DNA from 3 places in the Paraburkholderia sp. SIMBA_027 genome. Region 3 is predicted to be linked to each of the others. Evidence: riboswitches for the same ligand, from Rfam matches in the RefSeq annotation. Region 3 holds a riboswitch; each other region holds the start of a gene.
The links. A riboswitch is a leader RNA that binds a small molecule or an ion and turns the genes downstream of it on or off. The one in region 3 is predicted to bind cobalamin.

Region 1: it holds a riboswitch for cobalamin, as region 3 does, so the genes downstream of both, SB764_RS08330 (HoxN/HupN/NixA family nickel/cobalt transporter) here and cobW (cobalamin biosynthesis protein CobW) in region 3, are expected to answer to the same signal.
Region 2: it holds a riboswitch for cobalamin, as region 3 does, so the genes downstream of both, SB764_RS09865 (TonB-dependent receptor domain-containing protein) here and cobW (cobalamin biosynthesis protein CobW) in region 3, are expected to answer to the same signal.

Annotation. Positions count from the first base shown of each region.
Region 1 is NZ_JAWRWY010000004.1:61,994-66,892, forward strand. It holds gene SB764_RS08320 (sulfite exporter TauE/SafE family protein) at 1-22, opposite strand, end outside; gene SB764_RS08325 (LysR substrate-binding domain-containing protein) at 251-1,180, shown strand; cobalamin riboswitch at 1,287-1,484, shown strand; gene SB764_RS08330 (HoxN/HupN/NixA family nickel/cobalt transporter) at 1,574-2,632, shown strand; gene SB764_RS08335 (amino acid permease) at 2,709-4,004, opposite strand; gene SB764_RS08340 (NAD(P)/FAD-dependent oxidoreductase) at 4,606-4,899, shown strand, end outside.
Region 2 is NZ_JAWRWY010000004.1:406,885-411,783, reverse strand. It holds gene SB764_RS09875 (CoA-acylating methylmalonate-semialdehyde dehydrogenase) at 1-205, opposite strand, end outside; gene SB764_RS09870 (LysR family transcriptional regulator) at 414-1,355, shown strand; cobalamin riboswitch at 1,437-1,634, shown strand; gene SB764_RS09865 (TonB-dependent receptor domain-containing protein) at 1,725-3,671, shown strand; gene SB764_RS09860 (DUF4148 domain-containing protein) at 3,913-4,311, shown strand; gene SB764_RS09855 (alpha/beta fold hydrolase) at 4,437-4,899, shown strand, end outside.
Region 3 is NZ_JAWRWY010000018.1:127,770-132,668, reverse strand. It holds gene cobN (cobaltochelatase subunit CobN) at 1-2,255, opposite strand, end outside; gene cobW (cobalamin biosynthesis protein CobW) at 2,287-3,402, opposite strand; cobalamin riboswitch at 3,670-3,943, opposite strand; gene SB764_RS29945 (cobalamin biosynthesis protein) at 4,303-4,752, shown strand; gene cobO (cob(I)yrinic acid a,c-diamide adenosyltransferase) at 4,833-4,899, shown strand, end outside.

The DNA of each region.
Region 1 (4,899 bases), on a different contig from region 3:
GAACCAGCAGATACCCCGTCATGACTGACGCCATTCACGCAAGCGCATGCCGGCATCCGTCCGGTATGACGACGACAATGCTGCTGACACGGAAAACAAGTTGAAGCGCATGTGCCCCTCGATGCATGAATGCTGACAGAAATAACCGGGAATTCGCGGACTGGATCGCCACAATTGTGACAATCGTAGGTTCGGCGGAGCTTATATCAAATGAGTTAATATCGCCGCAGATGAGAATTAAAGTCACATCATGACGCGAACCAGAAACACGTCAGGAAGCGGCGAAAAGCTTCCGCCACTCAATGCGCTCCGCTATTTCGAGGCGGTCGCGCAGCACGGCAGCCTGACCGCGGCGGCGGCGAGCCTGCACGTCACGCACTGGGCGGTCGGCAAGCAGATCCGTCTGCTGGAGGACTGGTTCGGCGTGCCGCTGTTCGAGCGGCGTGCGCGCGGCGTGGTCCTGACCGACGAAGGCGCCGCGCTGCTCGGCGACGTGAGCAGCACATTCGAGCGGCTCGCCACGGCGGCAAGCCGCTTGCGCCGCCATGATGTGCCGGTTCGCGTGTCGGGCATCGTGCGCGTGAATGTGCAGCCCAGTTTCGCACTGGGATGGCTGCTGCCGCGTCTGGAAGATTTCCGCAGCCGCTATCCCGAGATCGATCTGCGGCTGTCGACGACCTCGCGCAAATTGCGCTACATCGGCCACGCGTTCGATATCGGCGTGCGCGCGGGGCCGGAAACCGGCGACGGTGTGATCTCCCGTGCGCTGATGGCCGACGTGCGGCTACCCGCGTGCAGCCCGGCGCTTCTGCATCGGCATCCGATTCGGGAAGCGGCGGACCTGCGCCACCACACGTTGCTGCATTCGAGCACCACGCGGTCCGCATGGGCGAGCTGGCTGCGCGAGGCGGGCGCCGCTGATCTACAGCCGCACCGTGAAATCGAACTCGACCACACCTATCTCCAGCTGGCGAGCGCGGTAGAAGGCCTGGGCGTCGCGCTCGCGTCGCTGCCGCTGATTGCTCGGGACATCGCCGCCGGGCGGCTCGTCTGCCCGATTGCCGCGCCGGGATGGCGCGCACCCGACTACACGCTGGTAATGAACGCCGATCGCGCGCGCGATGAAGCCGTCGTGGCCTTCGGGCAATGGATGATCGACAGGGCCGGGCGCGAAGCCTGACGTACCGGCAATGGCAACCGCAAGCGCAAGCGCACGCCATCGAATACCTCGCCATCGAATCCAGGCTTTTTTCTCGTGTGCAATTGACGTCTGGGCCGTCCGCCCATTACGCTTGCGGGCTGATGGTTCCCGGCGACGGGATCAAAAGGGAACGCAGTGACGACGCATTGCGTCGAGTCTGCGGCTGCCCCCGCAACTGTAAGCGGCGAGTTCGTGCCATTCGGCGCCACTGGGAAACCGGGAAGGCGGGCATGAGAACCGTGACCCGCAAGCCAGGAGACCTGCCATCGACCGAGGTCCATGCAGCCGCAACGGGCGGGGTGTCCCAATGCGCAAACCACCGCTTCGCGCGGTGCTTCGTTGCAGGACAGCCCCGACCTCAGGATCTGTCACATGTCCATCGCTCTCGAACCGGCCGCTGCGCCGGGAACCCTTCGCCGTCGCGTCGCCAGCATTTACGCCGTGCTCGCGGTCTTCAATATCGGCGCGTGGATCTGGGCGTTCATCGCCTTTCACGCGCAGCCGCTGCTGCTCGGCACCGGCCTGCTCGCCTATGGTTTCGGCTTGCGTCATGCCGTCGACGCCGACCATATCGCCGCCATCGACAACGTCACCCGCAAGCTGATGCAGGACGGCCGGCGTCCGGTTTCCGTAGGTTTCTTTTTCGCGCTCGGTCACTCGGCCGTGGTGCTGCTCGTGGCGATTGCCGTCGCGGCGACGGCGGCGGCGCTCGAAAGCCGCTTCGAGGCGTGGAAGGATATCGGCGGGGTCATTTCGACGAGCGTCTCCGCGCTGTTTCTGTTTCTGATCGCCGCGATGAACATCGTCATTCTGCGCGGCGTGTGGCGCGCGTTCGGCAAGGTCCGGCGCGGCGAGCGCTACGACAACGACGACCTCGATCTGCTGTTGAACAGCCGCGGCCTGCTTTCGCGCCTGTTCCGCCCGCTGTTTCGCCTCGTGTCTCGACCGCTGTGGATGCTGCCGCTCGGCTTTCTGTTCGGGCTCGGTTTCGACACCGCGACCGAAGTGAGCCTGCTGGGCATTTCCGCGAGCCAGGCGGCGCAAGGCGTGTCGATGGGCGTGGTGCTCGTGTTTCCGGTGCTGTTCGCGGCGGGCATGTCGCTCGTCGATACGACCGACGGCATCCTGATGCTCGGCGCCTACGACTGGGCCTTCGTGCGCCCCATCCGCAAGCTCTATTACAACCTCACGATCACGCTCGTTTCCGTCGCGGTCGCGGTGCTCATCGGCGGTATCGAAACACTCGGTCTGCTCGCCGATCACTTCGACCTCAAGGGCGGCTTCTGGAACGTGATCGGCAGCCTCAACGACAATTTCAACAACCTCGGCTTCGTCATCATCGGCGTGTTTATTTTTGCGTGGGTGATTTCGTTCCTCATTTACCGCCTGAAACGCTACGACGAACTGCCGGCGCTGCAATCCGATCGTTGAACGCGCAATCACGCGACATCGCAAGACACATTCGGCGTCCTCGCCCGCGCACGCAAACGGGCGAGGACGTCGTGGTTCAAGCGCGCCGCTGACGCAGATAACCCACCGCCGCGAGCGCCACGCAACACCCCAACGTGGCGATCACTTCGCCGCGGTGATCTTCGCTGAGCACCATCACCACGAAGGCGCCGCAGATCAGCGCAACGACCAGCACGCCCAGGAAGGGGTGCAGCCACATCCGCACCTTCAACGGCCCGGCGGACACGAGTTGCTGGCGCAGACGCAACTGGCTCACGGCAATCACGAGGTAGACCAGCAGCGCGATCGCGCCGGTCGTCGAGAGCAAGGCGTCGAAGACATATTTCGGCGCAAGATAATTCGCCCCGCACGCCACGAACGCCACGAGGCTCGACGCCATCACGGCGCGCGCCGGCACGCCGCTCGCGGTCGTGCGCGTGACGAAGCGCGGCGCCTGCTCGCGCCGGCCGAGCGAATACATCATGCGCGATGCCGTATACAGCGCTGAGTTCAGGCAGCTGCCGACCGCGACCAGAATGAGGCCGTCGGTAATGAGTCGCGCGTACGGAATATGGAAGCTGCGCAGCACGGCCTGATACGCGCCCAGACCCGTCAGATCGGCGTCGTTCCAGGGCACCGTGCAAATGATGACGAGCACCGAGCCGATATAGAACAGCGAAATGCGCCAGACCACCGAGGTAATCGCGCGGCCGATTTCCCGCGCGGGATTTTCCGATTCCGCCGCAGCGATCGTCACCACTTCAGTGCCGAGGAACGTGAACATCGTCGTCAGCAACGCACCGACGATCGGCGCCATGCCGCGCGGCATGAATCCGCCATGACCGGTCAGCGTGTGCCACGGCGTGAGGTGGACGGACGGCATCAGCCCCGCGATCGCCGCAATCCCGCAGCCGATAAACAGCAGAATGCCGGCCACCTTGATGATCGCGAACCAGAACTCCAGTTCGCCGTAATTCTTGACGCTCGCGAGGTTCGCGACCGTGAGCGCGGCCGTCACGAGCACCGAGATCTGCCAGACCGGCACGTCGGGCACCCAGCCGTTCAGAATGTGCGCGGCGGCCGTCGCTTCGAGCGGCACGACGAGCACCCAGAACCACCAGTACATCCAGCCGATCGTGAAACCGGCCCACGAGCCGATCGCCTTGTCGGCATAGGTGGAGAACGAGCCGGAGTCGGGCATCGCACACGCCATCTCGCCGAGCATGCGCATCACCGTTACGACCAGCAGGCTGCCGAACACATAGGCCAGCACGGCGGCGGGCCCCGCTTCCGCAATCGCGTGGCCCGAACCGACGAACAGCCCCGCGCCGATGCTGCCGCCGATCGACAGCATCACCACATGCCGCTGCTTGAGCCCATCGGAGAGCCGGTGCGACCCGGAACTCGCGCCAGCGCTGCGGCCAGGTTCCGCGTAACCCGCGGGCGCGCCATCGATCAAACCGGCTTGCCTATCAATCTGTCGCATCTGTCTTCCTCCTCCGTGTTTTTGTCGGGGACATCGTCAGGCCATTGCCTTTGATCGCCTTCATGATCCCGAGCCAATAACGCCGGATATAGAACCGTTCCGACCGTCCCTATAACGGTCGCGACAGTGCGCCCCCACCCGCGGCTTGCGCTCGCCGCCTCGCCTGGCCTGCCTTGCCACCCTCTTTCGCCGCTCAGTCCAAGGGAAAACCCTTGCCCGATACAGGCGCGTACCGTCTCGCCGGCGATGCGTAATCTCAGCGCGTAAACCCTTATTCTGGTTCAGTCTTATTCAAACCTATACTTCGTCTACAATTTGTATACAGCAATGTTGGACGACAGAATACAGAATCCAACCGATGGTCTGGAAGACGCCGTCGCGCTGTACGGCCCCGAGGGGGCAGCGCATGCATCCGGTGCGCGATCACCCGAAGGTGCAGTGGGTTTCAAAAGCGATATTGGAATTAGCAATGCAAACGGTTACCTCGCTCCCCGCGGACGACAAGATGTGTGGCTGGTATCACACGAGTCGCGCACGCACGCCCAGGCCTGGCCACACGGGAGAATCGCAGGCTCGCTGGGCGATCATCGGCGCCGGTTTCACCGGCCTCGCCGCCGCCCGGCAGCTCGCCCTGAATTTCCCCGACGACGAAATCGTGCTGATCGACGCCCAGGAGGTCGGCTTCGGCACCTCGGGGCGCAATGCCGGTTTCGCGATCGACCTGCCGCACGACATCGGCGCGGACGATTACATCGGCGACATC
Region 2 (4,899 bases), on a different contig from region 3:
TCGGCGGCGTGTCGCGCCAGGCCGGGAACGCGGCTTTCGCGCTCGCCACGGCGGCGTCGACGTCGGCGACTTCGCCCAGCACCAGACGGCGCGCGGCGGCGCCGGTCGCCGGATTGAAGACGGATTGCGTGCGGTCGCCCGCGCCGCGTTCGCGCTTGCCGCCGATGTAGTTGACTACGTCCGCGGAATCGGTAAAGGGCTGCATGTCATCTCCTCGAAGTTGGGTATCGATTGAGCATCGGTTGATCGTCACTATGACGGCCAGTGTACGGAGGCGGCAGGCGTCTGCACAGCCACGCAGGCTGAATTGATTGTTTTCCAGCGTGAACAATCGCCATGCGCAGCGCTGAAAGATACGCGGGCGCGGTGCTATCATCGGCGCATCTTTGAGGATTCGGGGCAGGAGTCATTTCGTGGATACGCAGAACGTCGAAGCGCTCTGGACCCATTTGCACTGGCTGAACGTGCTGGCGGCGCAGGGCAGTTATACGGCGGCCGCTGCGCGGCTCGGCGTGAGCAAAGCCGCGATGAGCCAGCGGATCGCCGAACTGGAACGCGTGGCGGGCGTCGCGCTGGTGCAGCGCACCACGCGCAGCGTGCGCTTCACGGAAGCGGGGCGGCGGCTCGTGGAGGACACGCGCGCGCAGTTCGAGCGCATCGCCACGAGTTTCGCGAGCGTGCGCGAAATGGCCGACGTCGCGCGCGGCACGGTGCGCGTGACCGCGCCCGTGGCCTTCGCGCGTCAGCAACTGGTGCCGCGGCTTGCGCAGTTCGCGCGGGCGAATCCCGAGGTGCGCGTGCAGCTCGAATTGTCCGACCGGCTTACGTCGATCGCGAGCGAGGGTTTCGATCTCGCGATCCGCCACAGCGCGCAGGTGCCGGAAACGCATGTGGCGTTCAAGCTCTGCGACACGCGTTCGGTGATCGTCGCCACGCGCGCGTATCTGAAGCTGCGCGGCACGCCGCAAACGCCCGCCGATCTTGCGCAGCACGACTGTCTTTACTATCCGCGCACGCTCGGGTCGGGCGCGTGGTCGTTCGAAAAAGCCGGGCGGCGCGCCGAGCAGTCGCGCGTGAACGTGACCGTGAACGGGCCGGTGTCGGCCAATAACAGCGAGGCGCTGCGCGACGCCGCGCTCGAAAATCTGGGCATTGCGCTGCTGCCCGATTTCAGCGCGCAGGCCGCGTTGCAGGCGGGCAAGCTCGTCGTGCTGCTGCCGGCGTGGCGGCCGGTGGGGGCGTTCGCGTCGCAGTTGCACGTGGTGCGGCCCTATGGCGCGCATGTGCCGCGCGCGGTGACGCTGTTCGCCGATTTTCTGCGTCAGACCTTCAGGCAGGGCTTTCCGCTCGAATGAGCGATGCGGGCGGCGAGTCGCATCTGACGTTTTTTCGCATCGCCCGGCGCGCCGGAGGTTGACGCGCGGAACGCGCCGCCTTTACGCTCGCGCGCTGATGGTTCCCGGCGACGGGATCAAAAGGGAACGCAGTAACGGCGCGCGCGCCGGAAGTCTGCGGCTGTCCCCGCAACTGTGAGCGGCGAGTCCATGCCAGCGAGGGCCACTGGGAAACCGGGAAGGCCGGCATCGGGCGACGACCCGCGAGCCAGGAGACCTGCCATCGACCGAGGTCCAAGCAGCCGCAAAGGGCGGGGTGTCCCGATGCGCGCGCGCCGCCCGCGCGGCCGCCCGTTGCAAGGACAGTTCGACCTCTGGATCTGTCTGCTCATGAAGTATCGTCAATTCGCTTCCACCGTTCTCGCGTCCGCCGTCGCGGCCTGCGCCTGGCAAGGCGCTTATGCGCAAACGTCGCCGCAAAGTGCTGAAGAAAGCGCTGAACCAACCCAGGCCGACGCCACGTTGCCGAACATTCTCGTGGTTGGCGACACGCAGCATCTGCCGCAATCGTTCGATCAGCGTTACGCCAGCACGCAGGTGCTCACGCGCGCCGATCTCGACCGGCTCGACCCGATCGACCCGAGCATCACGCAGGCGCTCGCCACGCTGCCGGGCGTCAGCGTTTCGCAGAGCGGCGGTCCCGGCGCGACGGCGTCGGTCAGCATTCGCGGCTCGGCGGCCAATCAGGTGGCCGTGTTCATCGACGGCATCCGCGTGGGCTCGGCGACCACGGGCACGGCCGCGTGGGCCGATCTGCCGACCTCGGCGTTCGATCGCGTGGAAGTGATTTCCGGCCCGGCGGCGGCGTCGTTCGGCGCGGATGCGGTGGGCGGCGTCGTGCAGCTCTTCACGCGCCACGCCTCGAATCAGCCGAACCAAACCACGGTGTCATTCGGCGGCGGCTCGAACAAGACCTTCGACACGCAGCTGCGCACCTCGGGCACCGTGCCGTCGAGCGGGCCGCTCGCGGCGCTCGGCGGACTCACGTATTCGCTCGGTCTGCACGACTACAACACCGCGGGCATCGACGCGACCAAGCCGTGGGCCTACGGTCACGAGGACGGCCGCAATCCGTATCACGCGCAGGACGTGGACGCGCGTCTTGGCTACGCGCGCGAGAACTGGTCGATCTCGACCTTCGCGCTCTATCACCGCTCGGATCTCTCGTACGACAACGCGGGCTACGCGGATCGCCAGCGCGATCATCAGCTCACGACCGGCGTGGCGTTTCATCTCGACATCACGCCGACCACGCAGTTCGACCAGTCGTTCGGCTATGCGTACGACCGCCAGTTCCTCTACGCGAACGACCCCGGCATGCCGACCGACGAAATCGATTCGACGCGCCTGAGCACGTCGACGTCGATCACGCATCAGGAAACCGGTCACACGCTGTTCGGTCACGCGCTCTCGGGCGAGACCAAGCTCGCGTACGACTTCACGCGCGAGCAGGCGTATCTTCCCGTCGATGTGCCGGACGGCCTGCCCGCGCGCAACGATTCCGCCGTCTCGCTGCATCAGTCGGCGACGCTCGGCGACTGGACGCTGTTCCTCGCCGGGCGCCACGAGATCGTACAGGGGCAAAGCGTGAACACGGGCAACGCGGCGCTCGCGTGGGCGATCACGCCGGTCTATACCGCGCGCGTGTCGTACGGCAACGCGTTCCGTCTGCCGACCTTCAACGACCTCTACTATCCGGGCTACGCGAATCCGAATCTGCAACCCGAGCGCAGCGACACGGTGGAAGTGGCGCTCGACGCGGCGACGTCGATCGGCACCTTCACGGCGGCGCTCTACGACACGCGCGTGCACGACCTCATCACCTACGATTCGCAGACCTTCCTGCCCGTCAACGTGGGCCGAGCGCATATTCAGGGCATCGATCTCTCGTACAAGGGCACGCTTGGGGCGAACACGCCGGTCAGCGTCGCGGTGGGGCTGCTCAATCCGCAGGACGTGAGCGATCAGACCTGGTTGAACCGGCGTCCGCGTCAGACTGTGAATCTGAGCGTCGATCACACGTGGGACGCGTTTCATCTGCACGCGCTGAGCACGGGCATTTCGCTGCTCTACGGTGGCTCGACTTTCGACGACCAGTACAACACGACGTATCTGCCCTCGTACACGACGGTCAATCTGCGCGCCACGTACAAGATCAATGCGCATCTCGCGCTGTCGGCCACGCTATCGAACCTGTTCAATCGCGACTACTCGACCGCATACGGCTACAACTCGCTGGGCCGCACGGCGTTCGGCAAGATCACGTACACGTTCTGAGCGCGTTCGAACGGCGATTCGTTAGCAATCGTTGAGCGGAGTTGAGGGGAAACGTCTCGCGGCGGCGCGCGGTTTTGTACCGCAATGTATCTGCGCCGTCGCGGGAAAAACTCGCTTGCAATAAAGGGGGACGACGGAAACAAGCCAGATACGTCCAGCGGTTCAAATATCTCCAACGCAAGGTTGAACACAGACAACAGTGCGCCGACCGACTCACTCACTCATCGACTGGAGATTGACCATGAACCTCGTTCGTACCCTCGTTGCTGCCGCCGTCGTCGCCGTTCCCGCGCTTTCGTTCGCCGCCCAGCCGGCCCAGCAAGGCCTCACCCGCGCCCAGGTGCGCGCGGAACTGGTCCAGCTTCAGCAAGCCGGCTATCGCCAGTCGAGCGATAACAACCAGTATCCGGTTCACCTCCAGGCCGCGCTGGCGCGCATCGCCGCGAGCCAGGACGTCGCGCACGTCAACGCGCCTTCGCATGACGCCGATGCCAACGCCGTGCAGACCTCGTTCGGCGGCGTGACGGGCGGCAGCTCGGCTTCGGGCTCGCACGTCAAGCCCGCGCACGCGACGCTGCACGACTTCTCCGGCGCGCAGGCGGATCAGGTCGGCCTCGAACCGATCTACGCCCACTCCTAATGCGCCGGCCGTCGCGAGGCGCGTGCTTGAAACAAGCCTGAATCACGCTTGAATCACGCGCGCCTTCGCCTGGCGTTCTGCCGACCATTCCTCTCTTTTCCACACTCATTCCACGGAGTCAGACGATGCTTCGTCTTCTTCGCAAGTCCCTCGCGTTCGCCGGTCTGCTGGGCGGACTCTTCGCCTTGCCCGCCGCGCATGCCGCACAACCGGCGGCTCAAGCCGCCGCATCCGCCGATCTGCAAGGCAAGAACGTCGTGCTCGTGCACGGCGCATTCGCCGACGGTTCGAGTTGGGACAAGGTGATCCCGCTGCTCGAAGCGCGCGGGCTGCATGTGGTGGCGGTGCAGAATCCGCTCAGTTCGCTCGCCGACGACGCGGCCGCGACGAAGCGCGTAATCGATCAGCAGACTGGGCCGGTGGTGCTGGTCGGCCATTCGTGGGCGGGCGTGGTGATCAGCGAAGCCGGTAACGACGACAAGGTGAAGGCGCTCGTCTACGTGGCCGCGTTCGCGCCCGACGACGGCCAGTCGATCAGCGACATCACGAAGGGACTGCCGCCGCCCGTGTGGGCGAACGCGCTGCGCA
Region 3 (4,899 bases):
CAATCGACCGTCGCGGCATCGAGCAGATGATCGATGCGCAGATCGCGCGCAAGCGCATCGATCAGCCCAGCATTCGCGCCCTGCCCGTCGCCGCACGCGTAACGGCCGAGCGCGAGCAGCGTGTCGCGCCGCTGCGTGCCTTGCGGCGACACGCCGAACGTATGCAGCCCGTCGCGAATCTGCGCTTCCTTCAGCTCGCACAGATACGCGTCGGCGCGCGTGAGCAGTGCGTCCTCGGCGTCGGCGCTGGTCGGCGCGTCGATGCTCAATTCCTCGTGCAGCTTGTGCTCGACAATCGTCGCGAGAATGGTTTTGCGCAGCAGCTTCGCGCGGCGCGGGTCGACCATCAAGGCTTCGTAATACTCGTCGACCTGACGTTCGAGATCCTGCAACGGGCCGTAGTTTTCGGCGCGCGTGAGCGGCGGCATCAGGTGATCGACGATCACGGCCTGCGCGCGGCGCTTCGCCTGGCTGCCCTCGCCCGGATCGTTGACGATGAACGGATACAGATGCGGCAGCGGGCCGAGCACCATGTCGGGCCAGCACGTGTGCGCGAGCGCGACGCTCTTGCCGGGCAGCCATTCGAGATTGCCGTGCTTGCCGACGTGCGCGATCGCATCGATGCCGAAGGTCTCGCGCAGCCAGAAGTAGAACGCGAGATACGCGTGCGGCGGCACGAGGTCGGCGTCGTGATAGTTCGCGTAGCTGTCGTCGCCGCGCGAACGCGACGGTTGAATGCCGACGAACACCTGGCCGCAGCGCCAGCCCGCAATCATGAAGCGTCCACGGCGCACGCCCGGGTCCTGCTCGGGCGCGCCCCAGCGCGCGATCAGCGCGTTTTGCGCCTCCACGGGCAGTTGCGCGAAATAGCGCCGATAGTCGTCGAGCGCGAGACTCTGAAACGCGGGCCGCAGCGCGCGCGTGTCGGGATCGTTGGTCACGCCCTGCGTGAGCGTGTCCATGAGCGCTTCGCCGTCCTCGGGCAGCTCGGCGACGCGATAGCCTGCGTCGCGCAACATGCGCAGGATGTTCACCACCGACGCAGGCGTATCGAGCCCCACGCCGTTGCCGATGCGCCCTTCGCTCATCGGATAGTTGGCGAGCACGAGCGCGAGTTTTTTCTGCGCGTTCGGCTGCGTGCGCAGGTGGCACCAGCGGCGCGCGAGTTCGGCCACGAAAGCCACGCGCTCCGCATCGGGCTGATAGCGCACGACGTCGACCTGCGTGTGCTTGCAGTGATACGCGAGACCCTTGAAGCTGATCGCGCGCGTAATCACGCGGCCATCCACTTCCGGCAGCGCGATATGCATGGCGATGTCGCGCGAATTCAGGCCGTGATTGTCCTTGACCCAGTCGTCGCGATTGCCGCCGCTCAGGATCACCTGCAACACCGGTGCGTCGCCCGCGAGCGCGAGCGGTTCGGGGTCGTCGAGCGCCGAGGCCGCGAACGCCGTCGTGTTGAGCACGAGCGCGATGTCGTGTTCGGCCGCGAGACGGTCGAGCACGTCGCGGCTGATCGCGTCCTTGAGCGAGGTGATGGCAAGCGGCAGCGGATTGAGTCCGCGCGCGAGCAGCGCATCGATCAGCGCATCGAACGCGGCCGTGTTCGCGGCCTGCAGATGCGCCTTGTAAAACAGGATCGCGACGACGGGCGCGCCGGGTGTCCAGCGCGCGCGCCAGTCGTCGACGGTGGCCACGTCGCGCGCCGGATGATAGATCGCGGCGGCGGGCAGCACGACCGGCGGCGCCGGCTCGCGGCCCCAGTCGAACGCGCGCCACGCGAGCGCGCGCAGAAAACCTTCGGCATTCGCCGCGCCGCCTTCGCGCAGATAGCGCCACAAAAGACGGCAAAAATCCGGCTCGGCGCGGCTCCTGGCGATCAGGTTCGGGTCTTCCTGCAAGTCGCCCGAGAACATCGCGAGCAGCTGCCCGCGCTGCTGCGCGAGCGACACGACCTGCTCGATGCCGTACGGCCAGTAGGCTTCGCCGCCCAGATGATCGACCACGACCACGCGCGCATGCCTGAGCACGTCGTCGATATAAAAATCGACCGACGCGTTCTGGCGCAGATAGGTGACGTTCGCGAGCCGCACGCCCGGAAAACCTTCGGGCAGGCGCGGCACGACGCTCGCCAGCAGCGCGAGCGTGGTGTCCGCCGAACTCAGTACGACGATCTCGGCGGGCTGCTGATCGATGCGGATCACGCCCTGCGTGTCGTCGACGAAACCGCCCGGCGTGGTGCGCAGCAAATGCATGGGTGTCGCTCGTTGAACTGCGTGCTCGGTGTTATTGCGCGGATGCGGTTTGCGCCGCGTTTTGCCCTGCGGTTTGCGCCGCGGCCAGCGCGGCGTCGAACGCGCCTTGCAGCGCGGCGGCGTCGAGCTCCTCGCCGATCAGCACGAAGCGGCTCGCGAGTGGCTGCGCCGCGCTTTCCTGCACGTTCCAGCGGCGATCGAAATAGCTGTCGAAGCGGCGGCCCACGCCCTGAATCACGAGGCGCATCGGCGCGCCCGGCAGCGCGGCGAAACCCTTCACGCGATAGATCGTGTGCGTATCGACGAGCGTTTGCAGCGCCGCGACCGCCGCGTCGCGCGACGACACCTGCGCCTCGACCACGACGGAATCGAACTCGTCGTGATGATGATCGGCGTCGTCGGCGGAACCGTGGTGATCGTGGCGCAGATGAATGCTTTCCTCCGACGCGGCTTCGAGACCGAGCAGCGTGTGCAGGTCGAGCTTGCCGTGCTGCGCGCGCACGATCTTCACCTGCGGCGGCAGTTCTTCGCGCAGCTCCTCGATGAGCGCGTCCTGCGCGGCGGCGTCGATCAGATCGGTCTTGTTCAGGATGACGAGATCGGCGGCCGACAGCTGGTCTTCGAACAGTTCGTGCAGCGGCGATTCGTGATCGAGATTCGGATCGGCCTTGCGCTGCGCATCGACGGCTTGCGGGTTGTCCGCGAACTGGCCGCTCGCGGCGGCGGGACCGTCGACCACCGTCACGACCGCGTCGACGGTGAAGGCGTTGCGGATCGACGGCCAGTTGAACGCCTGCACGAGCGGCTTGGGCAGCGCGAGGCCCGAGGTTTCGATCAGCACGTGGTCGATGTCGGCGCGGCGTTCGAGCAGTTGCTCCATCACCGGGAAGAATTCTTCCTGCACGGTGCAGCAGAGGCAGCCGTTGGCGAGTTCGTAGAGCTGGCCTTCCGTTTCGTTGCCGTTCTCGTCGCAACCGATGCCGCAGCCGCGCAGGATTTCGCCGTCGATGCCCAGTTCGCCGAATTCGTTGACGATGACCGCGACGCGCAGGCCGCCTGCGTGCTGAAGAATGTGGCGCAACAGCGTGGTTTTGCCGCTGCCGAGGAAGCCCGTGACGATGGTGACGGGGATTTTGCGCATCTGCATGAGGAAGCTCCTTCGGCGCATGGGCCGCAGGTGAGGTGCGCCGCGCCGTGCGCGTCGCGCGTGAGCGTCCTGGCGGGTGGGTCGTCGCGTGGCGTGCATGACGGCACATGCAATCAGCGTAGTTCGCGACGTGCACGAAGCACAGGATCGCGGCGCGCTGCATGACGCCATCGGTAACGATACGGACGATACAACCGGTCTGGACGCGCCACGGGCGAGGCCCGGCATGACGCATGAAATCATGGACGCGGCGCCGCAACCCCGCAGCGCGCGTCCCGCGTATCTGGCCGGTATCCGGACTGACGAGTCACGCCGCTTCGCCTTCCCGCGCGGCGCGCCATTCAGGCGCGCGTCGCACAGTGGCCATGCATGCGGCGCATGCGATGAAGCGGCTTGCATCGACCTTGCGGACGATGCGCTCGTTGTACCGTTGCGGGTGCAGTTCAGGTTGGCCGTGCCCGTGGCGGGATGGCTCCCTGATTCCCGTTTAACTGCGTGCGAAACGTACGCGCACGCGAGCACCAGAGTGCGTGCGAGTGTAGGCGCGGGTGCGCTGCGCGTCAACCTGGACGGGCGACGGGCGCGGGCCGTTGCGGCGATGGGCGGTGTCCGTGCGGTGTCCGTGCGGTGTCCTTGTGGCATGCGGGCGGCGCCGGTTCCGTGCGCGTTCCGGATCGTTTCGCCCAGGCCGGCTGGAGCCGCGAGGCCGCCTGTCCGAGCCGCGAGGCGCGAAATGCCTGTGCTATCGTATGCGCGAATTTACGCCGTTTTCGGCCGATTTCCGCTTTTTCCACGCATTACGCCCCCGACTTTCCGCGCTCCGTGACTCCCGCCCCGCCCGCCGACTGCTTGCCCGATGCCGCCCCGGCAGCGGACAATGCGGCGCCGCTCGCCCAGGCGATCGCGCTCGCGATCGGCATCGGCTGCCGCCAGGGCGTCTCGGTTGCGCAGATCGAGGCCGCCGTGCAAGCCGCGCTCGGCGCGTGGCCGCTCGCGCACGTGCGCGCCGTGGCGACGCTCGATGCGAAAACCGCCGAGCCCGCGTTGCGCGCGTTTTGCGCGGCGCACGGGCTGCCGTTGCGGGGATTCACGCGCGAGCAGGTGCAGGCGACGGCGCGGCAAGCGGCATCGGCATCGGCATCGGCATCGGCATCGGCGTCGGCGTCGGCATCGGATTCGATGGCGGATTCGGCTCCGAGCGCGGCGGCGCTGGCGCGTTTCGGCGTGCCGGGCGTGTGCGAACCGTGCGCGCGTCTCGCGGCCGATGGCGGCGCGCTGCTACGCGGCAAGCTCGCGCTCGACGGCGTGACGGTGGCGCTCGCCGCCATCGCGCCCGATACACGACGCTGATGCAGGACGCCCGACGCCCGCATCGCAAGAACACGCATCACCCGACACTCATTGCATTCACAACAGGACGCTTCGCGACGATGAAAACCGACCCGGAATCGCACCAACGCATGACCCAGCGCCGCCGCGAAGGCCACGAAAAAAAGC